DNA from 2 places in the Franconibacter pulveris genome. Region 1 is predicted to be linked to the other one. Evidence: predicted binding sites of a transcription regulator. Region 1 holds the regulator's gene; the other holds the start of a gene.
The links. The regulator ArgR, encoded in region 1, controls arginine synthesis, uptake and breakdown. The targets are predictions, from matches to a motif close to ANTGAATAAAAATACANT.
Positions count from the first base shown of each region.

Region 2: argC (N-acetyl-gamma-glutamyl-phosphate reductase) is a predicted target of ArgR. The motif match lies at 2,066-2,083, and genes of this name have one in related genera.

Region 1 is NZ_CM165555.1:4,161,178-4,164,842, forward strand. Features, by position in the region: gene mdh (malate dehydrogenase) at 1-689, opposite strand, end outside; gene argR (transcriptional regulator ArgR) at 1,127-1,597, shown strand; gene yhcN (peroxide/acid stress response protein YhcN) at 1,962-2,225, shown strand; gene yhcN (peroxide/acid stress response protein YhcN) at 2,342-2,608, shown strand; gene ACU4F7_RS19650 (barstar family protein) at 2,671-2,949, opposite strand; gene ACU4F7_RS19655 (NAD-dependent succinate-semialdehyde dehydrogenase) at 2,995-3,665, opposite strand, start outside.
Region 2 is NZ_CM165555.1:162,498-166,162, reverse strand. Features, by position in the region: gene ACU4F7_RS00870 (argininosuccinate synthase) at 1-125, opposite strand, end outside; gene argB (acetylglutamate kinase) at 152-928, opposite strand; gene argC (N-acetyl-gamma-glutamyl-phosphate reductase) at 945-1,949, opposite strand; gene argE (acetylornithine deacetylase) at 2,130-3,281, shown strand; gene ppc (phosphoenolpyruvate carboxylase) at 3,626-3,665, shown strand, end outside.

The sequences.
Region 1 (3,665 bases):
GCCTGGCCCATAGAGAGGGTTGCAGAGCCCCCGCCCGCTTTCGCTTCCACCACTTCGGTGCCCGCGTTCTGGATACGTTTGGTCAGGTCGGCCACTTCCTGCTCGGAGAAGCTGACGCCCGGGATCTGCGACAGCAGCGGCAGAATGGTCATGCCAGAGTGACCGCCGATAACCGGTACGTCGATATCGGTCGGCTGCTTGCCTTTCAACTCCGCCACAAAGGTATTGGAGCGAATGATATCCAGCGTGGTCACGCCGAACAGTTTGTTCTTATCGTACACGCCCGCTTTTTTCAGCACTTCCGCAGCAATCGCCACGGTGGTGTTAACCGGGTTGGTGATGATGCCGATACAGGCTTTCGGGCAGGTCGTCGCTATCTGCTGAACCAGGTTTTTCACGATGCCAGCGTTCACGTTAAAGAGATCGGAACGGTCCATGCCCGGCTTACGCGCCACGCCTGCGGAGATCAGCACCACGTCGGCGCCTTCCAGCGCAGGGGTGGCGTCTTCGCCGGAGAAGCCTTTGATTTTTACGTCGGTAGGGATATGACTCAGGTCAACCGCTACCCCTGGGGTAACCGGTGCGATGTCATACAGAGAGAGTTCTGAACCTGAAGGCAGTTGGGTCTTGAGTAGAAGGGCAAGCGCCTGGCCAATACCACCTGCCGCGCCGAGGACTGCAACTTTCATCCTAAACTCCTTATTATGGTGAGCAAAAGTGTGCCGTTACTCCATTGGTGGCGACCATAATCATTCAGAGCTGAAATGAGTACAATCTTCTGGCCTTCAGTTTGCGACTCCTGACGCGCTTTACTGAAAGCGATGCGGCGGCTTTACCGGTGCATGGAGACTATCGGGCTCGCCGGGTCACTACCGGAGCAACATATCAACAGGCGGTTACATTACACCCTCTCGCGACAGCAAAACAACATCATTTTGATAACAATTGTTTTACTTTATCGCTTATTTTCGAGTCGTGACGCAGGCATGTTCCTTGATAACAAAATTTGATAAAATCCGCCGCTTTCATAACATTATTTCAGCCCCGTTTACGGCAGATAATTTGCATAAAAATTCAATTTTATGCATAATAATGTTGTTCTTATTGGCCTGACCACGGGTGACGTATGCGCAGCTCCGCAAAACAAGAAGAGTTAGTTAAAGCTTTTAAAGCATTACTCAAAGAAGAAAAATTCAGTTCACAGGGTGAAATTGTCCAGGCGCTGCAGGACGAAGGCTTTGAGAATATCAACCAGTCAAAAGTCTCCCGCATGTTGACCAAGTTTGGCGCCGTGCGCACCCGCAACGCCAAAATGGAGATGGTTTACTGCCTGCCGGTTGAACTTGGCGTACCGACCACGTCCAGCCCGCTTAAAAACCTGGTGCTGGATATCGACTATAACGACGCCGTGGTTGTCATTCACACAAGCCCAGGCGCGGCGCAGCTGATTGCTCGCCTGCTGGATTCCCTCGGCAAAGCGGAAGGCATCCTCGGCACCATCGCAGGGGACGATACTATCTTCACTACGCCCGCGCGCGGCTTCACGGTCAAAGAGCTTTACGAAGCCATCCTGGTGCTTTTCGAACAGGAACTCTGATGCCCCGCTCCCGCTATATCGTAGCGGGAGCATTCTTCCCTTCTTTTACCTTGTTCTGTCATCTCCCGCTTAACCAGTCGCTTCGTCTGCTAAAAACCATTCACCCAGCGTATTAGACAAAGAAAACCGCACAAATTGCGAAAATCAAATATGCTATTGATTTATATGAAATAAAGAAAAATATTGGCTAAATTACAGCCATTTTTATAACGTTCGGTAATAAATAATCATCACTCCAGGCTCAAAGTTTCATAGGAAACCATTAGCCTGTTATTAATTTTTCGGGTGACTAGTGTATACTTGTTTTTGTGATGAGGGTCACGGAACAGTGACCAGTAATAATAAATACGACGAGGTAAACAATATGAACATTAAATCTACCGTAGCAGCCGCAACTGTCCTTTCTATGCTTTCTTTCGGTGCTTTCGCAGCATCTTCCATCAACGCCGACCAGGCGCAAAACCGCCAGGCTATCGGTACTGTCACCGTTGACGCGGTAGGCAGCGTCCCGATGGATATGCACGACATGCTGGATCAGAAAGCGCAGGAAAAAGGCGCGTCTGCTTATCGCATCATCGAAGCGCGTACCGGCGACCACTGGCACGCTACCGCTGAGCTCTACAAATAAACAAAGCGTTAAAAGTAAAAGTTCTGAATAGCCATAAACGCACGCAACGGCCTTAAGCAGAAAAATAGCGTTCCAACCCTTCCGGCCGTTGGGTGCCTTGACGAGGAGTTAAGACAATGAAAACCCCATTTACCATCGCAGCTCTGGGCCTGGCCTCAATTATCTCTTTTGGCGCCAGCGCCGCAGTACAACAAGTTAACGCCCAGCAGGCGCAAAACCTCCAGCCGATGGGCAGCGTTTCTGTAACTCAGGTAACGGGCGCGCCGATGGATATTCGCCAGCAGCTGGCGGAAAAAGCGGAAAAAGAAGGCGCCAGCAGCTATCGCATCACTGAACTGACTCAGGGTGACCACTGGCACGCCACCGCTGAACTGTATAAGTAACCCTCGTCGTCTTGTCTGACGACTTGCCCCTGTTTTCGCAGGGGCCTTTTTAAGTGCCTGTCCTATGTTGAATGACGTACATTGAAGCGGAGCTGACCTTCCAGCTCCTCTTCTGCTTCGTCAAACAGCAAAATCAGCGCCCCATAACGCCGACGCTGCTCCTCTCCCAGATGCACAAACTCTATCTCCAGCGGCAGCGGCAATCCCCCTTCGGTTACCACCTCCCATAGCGCATCCAGATCGCTTACCTGATTTTTGGCCAGACCAAAAGTGCGGGAAAACTCCCGGTAAAAATCCGCCTGATCGGTAATTTCATCGAAATCGAAGGTGTAGATTTTCATGCTGCGTCACCGGTCTATGGAGCGGCCCGCAGGCCGCCCTCTGTTTCAGAGTCCGCCCAGATGCAGGGTTTTCACTTCCATAAACTCTTCCAGCCCCAGCACTGACCCTTCGCGTCCCAGACCGGACTCTTTCACTCCGCCAAACGGCCCCAGTTCCGTTGATACCGCACATTCGTTAATGCCTATCATGCCGCTCTCAATCTGCTGGGAAACGCGGAAAACGCGCTGCAGGTTTTGCGTGTAGAAGTAAGCCGCAAGGCCATAAGGGGTATTGTTGGCGCGCTGAATCACCTCCTCTTCCGTTTTAAAACGGAAGCAGGCCGCCAGCGGACCAAACGTCTCTTCCTGCGAAAGCTTCATCTCGTCGTTGGCGTCAATCAGGACGGTAGGTTGCCAGAAGTTGCCGCCCAGTTCGTGCGGCTTGCCGCCCACCAGCACTTTTGCCCCTTTCGCTACCGCGTCTTCGACGTGTTCACGTACTTTATCCACGGCGGATTGTTCAATCAGCGGGCCGACGACCACGCCGTCTTCCATGCCGTTGCCGACTTTAAGCGCCTTAACCGCTTCCGCCAGCTGATTCACGAAGCGCTCGTAAATCCCGTCCTGAATAAAAAAGCGGTTCACGCTTACGCATACCTGGCCTGCATTACGGAATTTATTGGCAATAGCCCCTTTTACCGCCGCGTCGATATCGGCGTCGTCAAAAACGATATAAG
Region 2 (3,665 bases), 690 kb from region 1:
ATATCCACCACGCAGGCGACCACGTCGCAGCCTTCATAGTTCTCTTTCAGCCATGGAATGATGGCGGAGGTATCCAGGCCGCCGGAGTAGGCAAGAACAACTTTTTTGATGCCGTGATTTTGCATTGTCGTTTTCCTTTAGAAACTTTTAATTAGGCTAAAATGCGCGTGCCGATGGACACGCCATTAAATAGTGCGGGCAGCTGCTCCGCGTGGCGCCAGGAGGCGATATCCACCGGGCGGCCCAGCGTGCGGGCGGCGTCCAGCGCCGCGTGAACTTTAACAATCATGCCGTCGGTGATGATGCCCTGGGCGATAAGCTGTTCCGCTTTGGCGGCGGTCATCTCAGCGATGCGCTGGCCTTTGCCGTCCAGGATGCCGCTCACGTCGGAGAGCAGGATCAAATCCGCGCCAAGCGTCGCCGCCAGCGCCGTCGCCGCCTGGTCGGCGTTGACGTTCATCAGCTCGCCCGCTTCCGTCACGCCGATGGAGCTCACCACCGGCAGGAAGCCTGCGTCGAGCAGCGTATTAATCAGCTTCGGCGAACCCGGCTGCGCCTGGCCTACGTGGCCCAGCGCCTCATCAAGCTGCGTCACGTTGACGCTGTCGCCATCGCCGAGATAAAGGCCGACGGCGGGAATAGCATGTTTTTTCGACCAGGCGAGCAGCGTTTTGTTGGCGGAGCCCGCCAGCGCGCCGGTGATAATGTCGATTTGGTCAGCAGGCGTAACGCGCAGGCCATCTTTTTTCTGCACCGGCAGGTTGAGCTTTTTCATCAGCTCATCCACCACGCAGCCGCCGCCGTGAACGATGACCAGCGGACGCTGGTGGGACTCGCGGTAGTTCACCAGCGCGGTGAACAGACGCTCCAGCGCCTCTTCGCTGTCCAGCAACACGCCACCTAATTTAATAATTAACGGGTTCATCATCTCACCTGACTATCGGTTAAATAAGAGACTGCGTTTCAGTAAAACCAAAGCGAATATTCGCGCACTGCATCGCCTGCGCCGACGCCCCTTTCAGCAGGTTGTCTTCGGCCGCTACCACGATGAGATGCTCGCCCTGCATGGCGAAGCCGATATCGCAGAACGGCAGGCCCACCACATTTTTCAGCGCCGGCACCCCTTTCTCATACAGGCGCACCAGCGGTTTATCGGCATACGCCTGCTGGAACGCCTCCGTCACCTGCGCCTGGGTAACGCCCGGCTTCAGGCGGCAGGTAATGGTTTCCAGAATGCCGCGCGGGAAGTTGCCGAGGTGCGGCGTAAAAATCACCTCTGTCCCCAGATGGGTAGCGATTTCCGGCTGATGGCGATGGTTGAACATGCCGTACGGCTGCAGGCTCACCTCGCAGAAGCTGTTAGATATCGCCGCCTTGCGCCCTGCCCCGCTCACGCCGCTGGTGGCGTTGATAACCGGCCACTGGCTGAGATCAAGCAGGCCGTTGTCGATAAGCGGTTTTAAGGAGAGCTGCGCCGCCGTCGGGTAGCAGCCCGGCACGGCAACCAGCTTCGCCTCTTTCAGCTTCTCCACGTTCCACTCGGCAAGGCCGTAAACCGCCTGCTCCAACAGAGCCGGATGCTGATGGGTGAAGCCATAAAATTTGTCGTAGAAGGCCGCGTCGTTAACGCGAAAAGCACCGGAGAGGTCGAACACCACGCAGCCCGCTTCCAGAAACTGCGGCGCTAAATCGTGGCTCACCTCGTGGGCGGTGGCGAGAAACACCACGTCCAGGTCCCTGGTGAACTCACTGATGTCGGACATCGGCTGCAGCGGCAGATCGAGAATGTCCTTCAGCTGCGGATGCAAATCGGAGAGCAATTTTCCTGCATCATTGCTTTGCGCTGAGACCGTCAAAGCGGTTATGTTCATATGCGGATGGCGATTCACGTAGGTCGCAAGCTCTGCGCCGGCATAACCGCTGGCGCCAACAATCAGCGTGTTCAACATCGGGGCTGTTTACCTTCTTACCGTCATTTGCTTAAGGCGTTGGCCGCAGGCCTTAGCCGTGTTCGCGAGCGTGGTTCGCATGACCGGAACCCTGCAGTTCCCTTACGCTCAACGTTAATGTATTTTTATTCACTAATATTGCATGAATATTGATACTATCCGACCTAAGGTATGTCAACAGTGAAAACGAAATTACCGCCATTTATCGAGATTTACCGTGCGTTGATCGCCACGCCGTCCATCAGCGCCACCGACGCTGCGCTGGATCAGAGCAATGAGTCTTTAATCAATCTGCTGGCGGGATGGTTTCACGAACTGGGGTTCAATGTGGAAGTGCAGCCGGTGCCCGGCACGCGCAACAAGTTCAACCTGCTCGCCAGCACCGGAAACGGCGCGGGCGGCCTGTTGCTGGCGGGCCATACCGATACCGTACCGTTCGATGACGGACGCTGGACGCGCGACCCGTTTACCCTCACCGAGCATGACAATAAGCTTTACGGCCTTGGCACCGCCGACATGAAAGGTTTCTTCGCGTTCATCCTCGATGCGCTGCGGGATGTGGACGTAACGCAGCTGAAAAAGCCGCTCTATATTCTGGCGACCGCCGATGAAGAGACCACCATGGCAGGCGCACGCTATTTCTCTGAAACCACCGCGCTTCGCCCCGACTGCGCCATCATCGGCGAACCCACGTCGCTGCAGCCGGTTCGCGCGCATAAAGGCCACATTTCCAGCGCTATTCGCGTGCTGGGCCAGTCGGGCCACTCCAGCGACCCGGCGCGCGGCGTGAACGCCATTGAGCTGATGCATGAAGCCATTACGCACATCATGGCGCTGCGCGACAACCTGAAAGCGCGCTATCACTACGACGCCTTCACCGTGCCTTATCCGACGCTTAACCTCGGCCACATTCACGGCGGCGACGCGGCTAACCGCATCTGCGCCTGTTGCGAACTGCATATGGATATCCGCCCGCTGCCTGGCATGACGCTGGACGACTTAAACGGCCTGCTGAATGACGCGCTGGAGCCGGTGAGCCTGCGCTGGCCGGGACGCATCAACGTGGCTGAGCTGCACCCGCCGATCCCGGGCTACGAATGCCCGCCGGATCATCAACTGGTGCAGGTGGTGGAAAAGCTGCTCGGCGCGCAAACCGACGTGGTGAACTACTGCACCGAAGCGCCGTTTATCCAGACGCTCTGCCCGACGCTGGTGCTCGGCCCAGGCTCCATTAACCAGGCGCATCAGCCGGATGAGTTTCTGGAAACGCGCTTTATCAAGCCGACCCGCGAATTAATTACGCAGGTTGTGCATCATTTTTGCTGGCATTAAAAGTTGCGCATAAGGGGGCGATCGCCCCCTTTTTATTCTGCCGATCGAGCAAATTCCATAAGAAACGCTTATTAGCCATCTGGTGAATTAAATTTCGTAAATTGCGGAGATCTGCTCGTCAGCTGAAGCGATTTCGCAGCAATTGACGAACGGGGTTTGGCGTGGCTTTATAAAAGACAACGAAGAGGCTTAGTCCGAAAGATTTCGAGTCGCAGCAAGGCGGCAAGCGAGCGTATCCCAGGGAGCTTACTTAAGTAAGTGACCTGGGTGGGCGAGAGCAGCCAACGCCGCTGTGGCTTGAAAGATGCAGGACTTTTACAGGTGAGATGGGGTGTCTGGGGTAAATGAACGAACAATATTCCGCTTTGCGAAGTAACGTCAGTA